DNA from 2 places in the Stenotrophomonas sp. Marseille-Q5258 genome. Region 1 is predicted to be linked to the other one. Evidence: predicted binding sites of a transcription regulator. Region 1 holds the regulator's gene; the other holds the start of a gene.
The links. The regulator FliA, encoded in region 1, starts transcription of late flagellar genes. The targets are predictions, from matches to a motif close to TAAAGTTTNNCNNNCNNNGGCCGATAA.

Region 1 (7,301 bases):
TGTATCGGGAAGGCCAACTCGGCAAGGAAATCCCCGTGAGATTGTATTCGGCCGTCGCCCAGGTCCTGTCCTACGTCTACCAGCTGCGCAGCTGGCGTTCCGGCCCGATGCCGGCCTCGCCGCGCATCGACATTGAAGAATTCACCAACGGAGCCCGCCCGTGAGCGCCCAGCCTGCAGGAATGAACGTGCGCAAGGCGCTGGATATGATCCGCCACGGGCTGGGTGCCCCGCTGATCGTGCTGGCGTTGCTGGCAATGGTGGTGGTGCCGCTGGCACCGCCGGTCCTGGATGCCCTGTTCACCTTCAACATCGCCATCTCGCTGATGGTGCTGCTGGCGGTGGTCTATGTGAAGCGGCCGCTCGACTTCACCATCTTCCCGATCGTGCTGCTGATCACCACCATGCTGCGCCTGGCGCTGAACGTGGCCTCCACCCGCGTGATCCTGCTCAATGGCCAGAACGGCCACGAGGCGGCCGGCAAGGTGATCGCCGCGTTCGGCGAGTTCGTGATCGGCGGCAACTACGCGGTGGGCATCGTGGTGTTCGCGATCCTGACCATCATCAATTTCGTGGTGATCACCAAGGGCGCCGGACGCGTCTCGGAAGTGACCGCGCGCTTCATCCTCGATGCCATGCCCGGCAAGCAGATGGCCATCGACGCCGACCTCAACGCCGGTTTGCTGACGCGTGAGGAGGCCAAGGCCCGTCGTGAGGAAGTCCGTGAGGAAGCCGACTTCTACGGTGCGATGGACGGCGCCAGCAAGTTCATCCGCGGCGACGCCATCGCCGGCATCCTGATCCTGTTCATCAACATGCTCGGCGGCCTGGCCGTAGGCGTGTTGCAGCACGGCATGCCATTTGGCGAATCCGCGGCCACCTACACGCTGCTGTCCATCGGCGACGGCCTGGTGGCGCAGCTGCCGGCACTGCTGGTGTCCTCGGCGGTGGCGATGCTGGTCACCCGCGCCTCGCGGTCGCAGGACATGAGCCAGGCGATGATGGGCCAGGTGTTCGGCCAGCATCGCGCGCTCACCATCGCCGCGGCCATCCTCGGCGTGGTCGGGCTGGTCCCGGGAATGCCCAACGTCGCCTTCTTGACGCTGGCCGCCATCCTCGGCTTCATCGCCTGGAAGCTCTGGAAGAAGAGCACCGCGGCTGCCCGCGCCGCTGAAACCGCAAGCGCCGGCCGCCCCGATGCACCGGGCCTGCCCGGCGCCACGCCCTCGCCCACCGCCGAGCTGACCTGGGACGAACTGCGTCCGGTCGATCCGCTGGGCCTGGAAGTGGGCTACCGGCTGATCCCGCTGGTGGACAAGAACCAGGGCGGCGAGCTGATGGCACGGATCAAGGGCGTGCGCCGCAAACTCACCCATGACATCGGCTTCCTGATCCCTTCGGTCCACATCCGCGACAACCTGGAGCTGCCGGCCACCGGCTACCGCCTGCTCATCCACGGCGTGCCGGTAGCGACGGCGGAAATCCACCCGGACCGCGAGCTCGCCCTGGACCCGGGCAGCGCGCTCGGCGCGCTGGACGGCATCGCCGGCAAGGACCCCGCGTTCGGCCTGGACGCCACCTGGATCCAGCCGCATCAGCGCGCCCATGCCGAGTCGATGGGCTACACCGTGGTCGACCCCGCCACCGTGGTGGCGACCCACCTGTCGCACCTGATCCGCGAGCACGCCCCGGAACTGCTGGGCCACGAGGAAGTGCAGCAGCTGCTGGCCAACCTCGGCAAGAGCGCCCCCAAGCTGGTGGAGGACCTCACGCCCAAGTCGCTGCCGCTGTCGGCGGTGGTGCGGGTGCTGCAGAACCTGCTGATCGAGCGCATTCCGATCCGCCAGCTGCGCAAGATCGTCGAAGCGCTGGTGGAGAACGCGCCCAACAGCCAGGACCCGTCGGTGCTGACCGCCGCCGTGCGCAACGCGCTGGGCCGCTTCATCGTGCAGGAGATCGCCGGCATGTCGGCGGAGCTGCCGGTGTTCACCCTCAACCCGCAACTGGAACGCGTCTTGCAGGAGTCCACGCAGGGCAACGGCGCCGCGCTGGAACCCGGACTCGCCGAGCGACTGCACCAGAGCCTGGCCGACTGTGTCGGCAAGCAGGAAGCGAAGAACGAGCCGGCGGTTGTGCTGGTACCCGGCCCGGTACGTGCCGCGCTGGCACGGCTGGTACGCCACAGCGTCCCCTCGCTGTCGGTACTGGCCTACAGCGAGGTGCCGGAGGACAAACGGTTGAAGCTGGTCGGCACGATCAGTTGAGCCGGTACTCCGACGGCAACGCGCCAGAAAACAGACACCCCCACTTTTGACATCACCGCAGCAGGACACAGAGGGAAACCCGGACCGTGCAGACCACCGACAACCAGCGCTTCCCTTCCACCACCCCGCCGCCCCAGTCCCGGTACCACAGCATGAAAATCAAACGCTTCGTCGCCTCCGATATGCGCTCGGCCATGAACCTGGTGCGCAAGGAACACGGTCCTGACGCGGTGATCCTGTCCAACCGCCGGATCGAGGAAGGCGTGGAGATCGTGGCTGCGGCCAACTATGACGAAGGCGCCGTGCAGCGCGCCCTGGAAGCCTCGCGCAAGGATGTCGCGCCGCCGCCGGTGCCGCGCCCGCGCAGCGCCGCCGATGCGGTGATCGCCGCCGTCACGCGCCGCAAGGCCCCGGTCGTCGCCCCCGAACCGGTCGCGGCCACCACCTCGGCCGTGGCCGCCCTGGCGCGCGCGGCCGTTGGCGCCACCGGCCGCACGCTGGATACCGCCAACGAAAACGTGCCCCCGCCGGGCAGCGCCGGCTTTGCCGCCACGCTGTCGCGGGCCAGTGTGGCCACCCCCGTCAATGAACCGTCGCTGCCGGAGCAGATCTTCGCGCCGTTCAATGTCGAACAGGCGGCCGCTGCTGCGCCCGCGCCGATCGCGGCCCCGGCCGCACCGGCCGCCGCGCCGATCAACCGCGCGCGCTTCGTGATCGACCCGCCGATGGACGATGCCCCGCACATCCAGATGTATGCACCGCCGGCCCAGGCGCCGGTGACGATGCCGCCGCTGCCGGTCGCCGCCGTGGCCGCGCCGGTGTCGGCGGTCCTGGACCCCGTGCCGGTGGCGCAACCGCCGGCACTGCCGGTCGCGGTCGCCGCTGCTGCAGCCGACATCGCGGCCGATGCGGTTGCGCGCCCCGCACCGGAACTGACCGTGGTGCCCCGGGACGACGAGGAAATCCGCCAGCTGCGTCACGAAGTGGCCGGCATGCGCCATGTGATCGAGCGCGAAATGCATCGCTTCACCGACGAGCGTCTGCGTGGCTCGCCGGTCCGAGCGGCCGCGTTGGACCTGATGGAGGAGTACGGCTTCGATGCCGGCATCAGCCGCGACGTGGCCCTGCAGATCCCGCTGGATACCGAAGCCCATCGCGGCCGCGGGCTGATGCTGGGCCTGCTGTCCAAGAAGCTGCCGATCGCCCCGGTCGATCCGCTTGACGCCGGTGGTGTGATCGCCCTGGTCGGTCCGACCGGTGCCGGCAAAACCACCACCATTGCAAAGCTGGCCTCGCGCTTCGCCGAGAAGCACGCCGCACGCGACGTGGCCCTGGTGACCACCGACACCGGCCGCATCGGCGCCCGCGAGCAGCTCTACGGGTTTGGCCGCCAGCTTGGCATCGCCGTGCATGAAGCCAACAGCGGCACCGACCTGAGCCAGCTGCTGGAGCGCCTGCAGGACTACAAGCTGGTTCTGATCGACACCGCCGGCCTTGGTCCGCGCGACCGTGCCCTCGCCGCGCAGCTGCAGTGGCTGCGGGCCGCCGACCGCATCCGCACCCTGCTGGTGCTGCCGGCCAATACCAGCTTCGGCGACATGGACGAAGTGGTCCGACGCTTCAGCGCTGCCAACCCGCAGGGCGTGGTGCTGAGCAAGCTGGACGAGACCGGCCGCTTCGGCACCGCCCTGTCCGTGGCGGTAGACCACTGCCTGCCGATCACCTGGGTGACCGACGGCCAGGACGTCCCGGAGGACCTGCACCGCGCCAGTGCGGCCAATCTCGTCCTTCGCCTTGAAGATTTGCGCCGCGCGGCCGATATGCCCTGCAACCCGGAGTTCAACCATGCCGTCGCGTGAGTACGCCAAGCTGACCAAGACCTTCCCGTTGTCGGCTACCCGCAGCCAACCGCTGGGCCCTGTCCGCACCATCGCCGTCACCGGCGGCAAGGGCGGCGTGGGCAAGACGAACGTTTCGGCCAACCTGGCCGTAGCGCTCGCGGACATGGGCAAACGCACGCTGCTGCTGGACGCCGACCTCGGCCTGGCCAACATCGATGTGATCCTCGGCCTGCAGCCGAAGGTGACCCTGGCCGACCTCGTCGCCGGGCGCTGCACGCTGGAGGAAGTGATCATGGAGGGCCCGGGCGGCGTGCTGGTGGTGCCGGCCGCGTCCGGTCGCCGCCACATGGCCGAACTGCAGCCGGCCGAACACGTGGGCCTGGTCAACGTGTTCTCCGAGCTGGAGCGCGAGCTGGACATCATGGTGGTGGACACCGCCGCCGGCATCACCGATGGCGTGCTCACCTTCTGCCAGGCCGCACAGGACACCGTGGTGGTGGTCTGTGACGAGCCGGCCTCGATCACCGACGCCTACGCACTGATCAAGGTGCTCTCCCGCGAGCGCGGCGTGGACCGCATCCAGGTGGTGGCCAACATGGTGCGCGACCCCAACGAAGGCCGCGTGCTCTACGAGAAGCTGACCCGGGTCTGCGAGAAGTTCCTCGCCGACGTGTCGCTCAACTACCTCGGCTGCGTTCCGCAGGACGACTGGCTGCGCCTGTCGGTGCAGCGCCAGCAGCCGGTGGTCAAGGCCTACCCGTCCAGTCCGTCGGCGCTGGCGATCACCGAGATCGCCCGCCGGACCGCCCGCTGGCAGGCCCCGACCGAGCCGCGCGGCGGCGTCGAGTTCTTCCTGGAACGCATCCTCAAACAACGCGGGGTGGCCGCATGAAAGGCGCCGCACAGTACAAAGAGGTCCAACGTACCGCCGCCAACGAGTGCATCGCCCAGCATTCGGACCTGGTGCGGCGCATCGCCCACCACCTGGCCGCGCGTCTGCCGGCGAGCGTGGAAGTGGATGACCTGATCCAGGCCGGCATGATGGGGCTGATCGAGGCCTCGCGCAGCTACGACGCCGACCAGGGCGCCTCGTTCGAGACCTACGCGTCGATCCGCATCCGCGGGTCGATGATCGATGAGATCCGTCGTGGCGACTGGGTGCCGCGATCGGTGCACCGCCGTGCACGCGATGCGGCCGCCACCATCCGCCGCCTGGAGCAGAGCACCGGCCGTGCCGCCAGCGCCACCGAAGTGGCCAACGCGATGGACATGCCGCTGCCGGAATACCTGCGACTGATGGAAGACGCCGCACGCGGCCAGGTACTGAGCCTGGAATCGCGGATCGAGGACCAGGGCGAGCTGGATACCGTCGCCCAGGGCGGCCCGACCCCGCAGCAGGTCCTGGAGCGCGGCGAGTTCGGCCGTGAGCTGGGCAATGCGATCGGCCTGCTCCCCGAGCGCGAACAACTGGTGCTGTCGCTGTACTACGAACAGGAATTGAACCTGAAAGAAATCGGCGCGGTGCTCGGGGTGAGTGAATCCCGGGTGTGCCAGATCCACGGCCAGGCGGTATTGCGCCTGCGCGGCCGACTGAAGATCTTCGAGGCGGCCGACGCCGGCCTCGAAAACCCTTGAAATCGAGGAAAGTGCTTTGAACAAGAACATGCGTATCCTGATCGTCGACGATTTTTCGACCATGCGTCGTATCGTCAAGAACCTGCTGGGCGATCTGGGCTTCACCAATACGGCCGAAGCCGAGGACGGGCATGCCGCGCTGGCACTGTTGCAGAGCCAGCCGTTCGACTTCGTGGTCACCGACTGGAACATGCCGGTGATGACCGGCATCGACCTGCTCAAGGCGATCCGTGCCGACGCCAAGCTGAAAACCCTGCCGGTGCTGATGGTGACGGCTGAAGCCAAGCGCGAGCAGATCATCGAAGCGGCCCAGTCCGGCGTCAACGGCTACATCATCAAGCCGTTCACCGCACAGACGCTGGAAGAGAAGCTCGGCAAGATCTTCGAACGCCTGGCAGCGAGCGCCTGATGGAAACCCTCAGCGACAAATCGGCGCTGGTGCAGCGCCTGCAGGACGCCCTGGCCGCGCTGGAAGGCGGCGACGAGGCCGGCTGGCGCCGGGAAATCGACGCGCTGGCGGCCCTGCGCACGCAGCCGATGATGGCCGGCCTGAACCGGCTCGCGCGCGAGCTCGGCCAGGCACTGGGCGAACTGCCCAGCCTGCCCAGCGAAGCCGGCGAACTGGACGACGCCTGCGCGCGCCTGGACCACGTGGTGGCGATGACCGAACAGGCCACCCACCGCACCCTGGACCTGGCCGAAGAATGCCGCGCGTTGACCGAACAACTGCGCGCCAACGGGCTCAGTCCGGACCAGGACCTGCAGCTGGACCGCATCCGCCACAACCTCACCGAGATCGCCCTGACCCAGAGCTACCAGGATCTGACCGGGCAGATCATCCGCCGCGTGGTCGGCATCGTGCGCCGCGTGCACGAAGGCTTCGGCGCGCTCGGCCTGCCGCCGCAGGAAGACGACGCGCGCCGGCGCGACACCGGCCTGGCCGGCCCGGCCGTCACGGGCCTGGACCGCCACCAGGTTTCCCAGGTCGACGCTGACGACCTGCTCTCCGATTTGGGGTTGTAAGACGATGAGTGCTGTTCCGGACGACATTGCCGCCGATTTCATTCTCGAGGCCCAGGAGATCCTGGATCGCCTCGGCGAACAGCTGGTGTCGCTGGAGCAGTCGCCCCAGGATACGGATCAGCTCAACGCCGTGTTCCGCGGCTTCCACACCCTCAAGGGCGGTGCCGGCTTTCTCGGCATCCAGGCGATGGTGGAGCTGTGCCACGCCGCCGAGGAGACCCTCGGCATGGCCCGTTCCGGCCAGGCCACCCTGCAGGCGCACCACTTCGACGCCGGCCAGCAGTCGCTGGACTACCTGCAGTCGATGCTGGACTCGGTCTCGGCCGGCACCGAGCCGGGGTACGCCCCGCCGGAGCTGATCGCCCAGTTCGATGTCAACGGCCCGGCCACGCCCGCACCGGTAGCGGCCCCGGCGGGCAATGGTGAGCTGATCACCGAGGACGAGTTCGAGGCCCTGCTGGACCAGCTGCATGGCGGCGCGGCGCCGACGGCGGTGGCCAAGGCCGCCGATGGCCTGATCGGCGAAGACGAGTTCGAAG
Region 2 (5,960 bases), on a different contig from region 1:
TGGTCCCCCGGACTGGCCCCGCCCGGGGGGCGGGGGGCGCCGCCCGGGGCCGGGTCGACCGGGGGCGCGGGGCGGCCCGGGCGGCTCCCGCCGGAGCGGGGGGGCCCCCGCCACAAGGCCCTGCTGATCTCCCCGTACTTCGTGCCCGGTGAAGAAGGCACGCAGGGGCTGGGTGCGCTGGTGGCACGCGGCGCGACTGTCGGGGTGGTGACCAACTCGCTGGCGGCCAACGACGTTGCCGCCGTGCACAGCGGCTACATGCACTATCGCGCCCCGTTGCTGCGCAGCGGTGTGCACCTGTACGAGCTGAAATCGCGCGGCCATGCCGACAGCGGCGGCCTGTTCGGCAGCAGCGGTGCCAGCCTGCACACCAAGGCCTTCATGATCGACGACCGGCGCGGGTTCGTCGGCTCGTTCAACCTCGACCCGCGCTCGGCCTACCTCAACACCGAAATGGGCGTGCTGTTCGATGACCCGGTGCTGGCGGCGCAACTGCGCGCCGAGTACCTGCGGCTGGCCAGTCCCACGCAGAGCTACTGGGTGGCGCTGGACGCGCACGGCCAGGTGCGCTGGCTGGACCGCGCCGCACAGCCGCCGCACTGGCTCTACCGCGAACCGGATACCGGCCTGTGGCTGCGCGTCAGTGCGCGTGCCATCAGCTGGCTGCCGCTGGAGTCGCAGTTGTAGCCGCGCTCAGCGCGAGGCCACGCCTGCGTCCGCGCCGGCATCGCCATCCCCGGCATGCACCTCGTCGGCGTCCAGGGTTTCCACGGCGCGCCCGTGGACACGCCGCCAGATCCACTGCAGCGCGTGGGCCGGCGTGCTCTGCAGGTGCTCCAGCAACGCCAGCGCCTGCGCCTGGCCCATGCGTCCGTGCCGGCACAGCAGGCTGGCCGCCGCCGCGGCGCGGGCAAAACCCAGGCTGGTGAGCAGTCCGTCCGGCGCGCCGGCGCCGGCCCGCTCCAGCGCGGCATGCACCGGCGGCGGCAATTCCCACGCTGCAGCGATACGGCTGGCGACCGGCAGGGTCCAGTCATCCAGCAGAGCGGCGGCAAGCGCCCGTGGCGGTACCGCGACACCGTGTCCGGCGCAGGCATCGAGCAGGTGGCGCATCACCAGCGCCGCGCCCAGCCCCTGGGTGAGCCCCAGCCACTGCGCCGCGAAGGCATCTTCATGGCTGACCGTACGCGCGTGGTCGGCGGCCGCGCGCGACGCCAGCAGCGCGTGTTCCCAGATCACCGCATCGAACTGCGGGAACGCGGCGCACTGCAGGTGCATCACCGGCTGGACCAGCACCGCGCTGATGATCTGGCGGATACCCTCGGTGCCCACCAGGGTCACCGCCCGCTGCAGGCTGTCCACCGGCCGGGCCTGCAACCGGTACACCGGGCTGTTGGCGATACGCAGCAGGTTGCCGGTGAGCACCGGGTCCTGGCCGATGATCGCCGCCATCGCCCGCGCCGAGGCCTCGTGGTCGTTGACGGTCTGGATCAACTGCGGCAGGAGCTGTGGCCGCCGCGGCAGGTGGCGGGCCGACCAGTCGCGCGCCGACAGCGCCGCATCCACTGCCGCACGCAATGCCGGCGCGGGCGCGGTGTCACCTGCCGGATCGCCTCCGCGTGGCACCAGTGCCAGGGCATACAGCCCGGCCTGCAGGACCGCCGCCGGGTCCCCGGCGGGCGCCGCCAGCGGAGCCGCCACGCGCAGGTAGGCCCGGGGCGGCCGTGTCTCGGCCGGCCCCCGCTGCAGCGATCCCTGGCGCCTGCGCCAGGCCACCAGCGCCAGCACGGCGGCCACGCCGCCCACGCCCCACGCACCCAGCATCGGCGCCGACGTCAGCATCGAGGTCTCCCGGAAACGCGGTCCCGCACCTGCCTTGTCGCCACTGCGCCCACGTCATCCATCCTGACATTGCCGATACTGCACACCGTAGCCACGGCATCGGCCGCGCCTTCACCAACTTTAACGGCCCGGCCCCGGCGGGGGCTGACACCGCCCTCCGGCGGAATGCACTAGAATGGCGCCGCGCGACCCGTCCACTCGAACCGACGACGTCGCTTTTTTTGTTTTACAACCCAACATTTGCTGGTCCGTTCGCCGCTGTTCGCCACCGTTCGCACCATCGGAGCCACCATGTTATTTGAAACCCTCGAAACCACCGATCACGAACAAGTGGTGTTCTGCCACAACCGCGACGCGGGTCTGAGGGCGATCATCGCCATCCACAACACCACCCTGGGCCCGGCTCTGGGCGGGGTGCGCATGCGGCCGTATGCCAGCACCGACGAGGCGCTCGCCGATGCGCTGCGGCTGAGCCGCACGATGACCTACAAGAACGCGCTGGCCGGGTTGAACGTGGGCGGCGGCAAGGCGGTGATCATCGGCGACCCGAAGGTGGACAAGAGCGAAGTGCTGTTCCGCGCGTTCGGCCGCTACGTCGATTCGCTGGGCGGGCGCTACATCACCGCCGAGGACGTGGGCACCGATGTCAACGACATGGAGAACATCTACCTGGAGAGCGAGTACGTCACCGGCGTGCACCAGGTCCACGGTGGCTCCGGCGATCCGGCCCCGTTCACCGCCTACGGCGCGCTGCAGGCCCTGATGGCCGCCATGCAGCACAAGCTGGGCCATGAGGAAGTCGGCAAGGCCAGCATCGCCGTGCAGGGCCTGGGCCATATCGGCATGGAACTGGTCAAACTGCTGCGCGACCGTGGGGCCAAGCTGTTCGTGACCGATCTGGACAGCAGCCGGGTGGAGCGCGCGGTCACCGAATACGGCGCCGAGGCGGTCAAGCCCGACGACATCTACGACGTCAACGCCGACGTCTTCGCGCCCTGTGCGCTGGAAGGCGCGATCAATCCGCAGACGCTGCCCCGCCTGCGCACGAAGATCGTCTGTGGCACCGCCAACAACCAGCTCGCCAGCCTGGAGATCGGCGATGAGCTGCATGCGCGCGGCATCCTGTATGCGCCCGATTATGCGGTCAACGCCGGCGGCGTGATGAACGTGTCGCTGGAGATCGACGGCTACAACCGCGAGCGCGCCATGCGCCTGATCCGCAGCATCTACCACAACCTCGGCCGCATTTTCGCGCTGTCCGAGCGCGAGGGTATCGCTCCCCAGCGCGCCGCGGACCAGATCGCCGAATCGCGCATCCAGTCGATCGGCAAGCTGAAAATGCCTCTCGGCCGCAGCACGCCGCGACTGGGCACCCTGCGCCGCAACTGACGGCACGGCCCTACCGGAAACGCAGAAGGGCGCGATCGACGATCGCGCCCTTCTTCATTGCTGCCCTGCGGGGTCAGAACGCGGAGGCGTAGCGCAGGGCCACCTGGTGCAGGTCGCCGCGCGGACCAACGCGCTGGTCGTAGCCGAACGACACGCGCGTGTTCCGGCTGAGCCACGACTCCACCGAGACCCCGAACAGCCCCCCGGACCGGGCGGGCTGCAGGCCGGCCAGCGGCGCCCACGCATCCACGCCAACGAAGCTGGCCTGCAGGTCGAGCCCGTGGCTGGCCAGGTGCTGCTGCCATTCGGCGTAGCCGCGCAGCGACCAGTCGCCCCACCACGCCTGCGCACGCACGCCAGCCAGCGCCTGGCTGCGGCTGGCAATGCCGCCCAGCGTGCGCAACCCGAAACCGGCGCCGCCGTTCTCGCTGAAGCGGTCGCTGTCCACCCGTGCGTACTCGGCACCGAGGTACGGCGTGAGCGACAGGGCGGTGCTGCCGAACCGGTAGCCCGATTCCATGCTGGCCGTGCTGAAACTGCCGCCGTAGCGCGCGTTGACCCCGTACTGGCCGGCGCCCAGCAGCAGCTGGCGGTCGATATCGCGGGTGAACCGGCCGGCGCCCACCTGGCCCAGCGCGTAGGCCCGCCCGTGCTGCCAGCCGGCATACAGCTGCGCCTGCGACTGGCGGTCACGCCCCCTGTCATTGCCCCAGTCGCGGGTACTGGCGCTGCGGGTTTCGCCGAAGGCGAAGCCCAGCATGCCGTGACTGCCCAGTGCCGTGTCCTGGCCCATCATCCAGCCCTGGGTCTGGACACCGCTGGCAGCGAAACTGCCCTGCCCCGCCTCGCCCAGCGTGCTGTGCCAGGCGCCGCGCAGGCGTGGTGCGGCCGTCACCGCATCGAAACGCGAGGACAGCGCGCGTCGCTGCATGTCGATGGTGTCGAAGGTCATCGCCGCCGCCAGGCCGTGCGCTTTGCCGGACAGGCTCTCCAGGCTCGCCGACAGCCCGTCGGCGCCCTGCACCTGCTGCAGTTGGCCTGCCGCCGCCGCAAAGCCGCCTGCGGCCGGCCCGCCGCCATCGAGCACTTCGAATGCGGTTTCCACGCGGGCCGCCGCGCCCTGCGCCGCAGCGCCCACGCCCGCCGACGCGGCGGCCGCGCTGACGTTGACCCGGTCGATGTCCAGCCATGCGGTGCGCGCGTCGTAGCCGAAACGGCTTTCCAGCAGGGTGATGCTGGTGTCCTTGCGAAGGCTGTCAAACGCGCCGGTCAGCGACTGGCCCGCCTTGATCAGCTCCTGGCGGCGTCCGTCCTGCGGGACGTAACCGCTCACCGCCCCCATCAGGTACAGCACGCCTCCCTGGAGCTCGACCGTGCCCGTCACGTTCAGCGGTGCGGCGCCCAGCAGCGTCATGTACTGCCCGCCGGCACGCTGCACGTAGTTGCCGTCGATGGTGGCAACGGTGCGCGCCTCGTTCAGCAGCACGCTGCCGCCGCTGTCCACGTTGCCCTTGACCCGCGCGCTGCTGCCCATGAACTGCAGCACCGCGCGCTCGGCGGCATCGGGCTGCGCCACAATGGTCACGTTGGAGGTGATCGACCCGCCGTCGCGCAGCGCCAGCGTGCCGCGTTCGATGCGCGTGTCGCCGGTGTAGGTGCTGATGCCGGACAGGCCCAGCGAACCGTTGCCCTGTTTGACCAGCCCGCCGCTGCCGCTGATGGTGTTGCTCCAGACCGAGTTCAGGCCCAACACGTTGACATCGACCACGGTGTTGCCCCAGTCGAAGCGCGCCGGCCCGTTGACCGCCTTGGCGACGTTGAGCAGGCCATAGCCGAAAGTGCTGTCCACGCCGGGCGCGCCAAGATCGGTGGCGGTGCCAAGCAGGGTCTGGCGGACCAGGTCGTTGGTGAAGTACGGATACTTCTCCCACACCAGCGCGGCGGCGCCGGACACCAGCGGTGCGGCATAGGACGTGCCCGAGCCCCACAGGTAGCTCGGCGTGCCACCGGTGTTCTGCGGGTCCACGTACACCACGGTACCGGGCGCGGCCAGGCAGTAGGCGGCCGCCACGCCGCACGCGTTGGCATAGGACGCCAGTTTGGACGGATCGGCCGAATCCACCGCGGTCACGGTCAGCCAGCCGCGCTCCAGGTCAGCGGCCGGGCGCGTGCCGTTCGGACCGGCCTGGCTTGGCAGGGCAGCCATGCTGGAGGGGTTGGGGCGGCTCTCGTTGCCGCTGGCGAACACCACCAGCCCGTTGTTCGCCATCACGAAGGGACGGTACTCGTTGGCGATCGGCGCGGTCGCGGCCGGGTTGGTCCAGTACAGCCCGCCCCAGGAGTTGTTCATGATCTTCACGCCGTCGGCGATCAGATCCTGGTGCATGGGCGCGAAACCGAGCGCACCGCTGACTTCATTGCCGCTGCCGCTGCCGTCATCGGTGGGGCGCCGGTCGGCGATGATCCGCGCCGAGATCACCAGCGCTTCCGGCGCGATGCCGCCCGGCCAGGCGCCGACGGCGCGGCCCGCCGCCAGCGAAGCCACCGTCGTGCCGTGGCCGACCACATCGTCCACGTTGAGATTGTTGACGCGCGGGTCGATGTAGGCGCGGCTGGACACCACCCGCCCCGACAGGGCGGGATGGGCGCGGTTGACGCCAGAATCGACCACGCCGATGCGCACGCCCTTGCCGGTCAGGCCCTGCACGTTGCGGCCATTGACGATGGTC

Region 2: the regulator FliA is predicted to act here: its motif matches at 1,939-1,965, upstream of OC534_RS19095 (HDOD domain-containing protein).

What each region holds. Positions count from the first base shown of each region.
Region 1 covers NZ_CAMPPN010000005.1:163-7,463, reverse strand. The annotation lists gene flhB (flagellar biosynthesis protein FlhB) at 1-164, shown strand, start outside; gene flhA (flagellar biosynthesis protein FlhA) at 182-2,263, shown strand; gene OC534_RS03265 (AAA family ATPase) at 2,416-4,122, shown strand; gene OC534_RS03260 (MinD/ParA family protein) at 4,109-4,996, shown strand; gene OC534_RS03255 (RNA polymerase sigma factor FliA) at 4,993-5,739, shown strand; gene cheY (chemotaxis response regulator CheY) at 5,756-6,148, shown strand; gene OC534_RS03245 (protein phosphatase CheZ) at 6,148-6,762, shown strand; partial or broken gene OC534_RS03240 (Hpt domain-containing protein) at 6,767-7,301, shown strand, end outside.
Region 2 covers NZ_CAMPPN010000050.1:231-6,190, reverse strand. The annotation lists partial or broken gene OC534_RS19100 (phospholipase D-like domain-containing protein) at 124-687, shown strand; gene OC534_RS19095 (HDOD domain-containing protein) at 694-1,842, opposite strand; gene OC534_RS19090 (Glu/Leu/Phe/Val dehydrogenase dimerization domain-containing protein) at 2,134-3,231, shown strand; gene OC534_RS19085 (S8 family serine peptidase) at 3,305-5,960, opposite strand, start outside.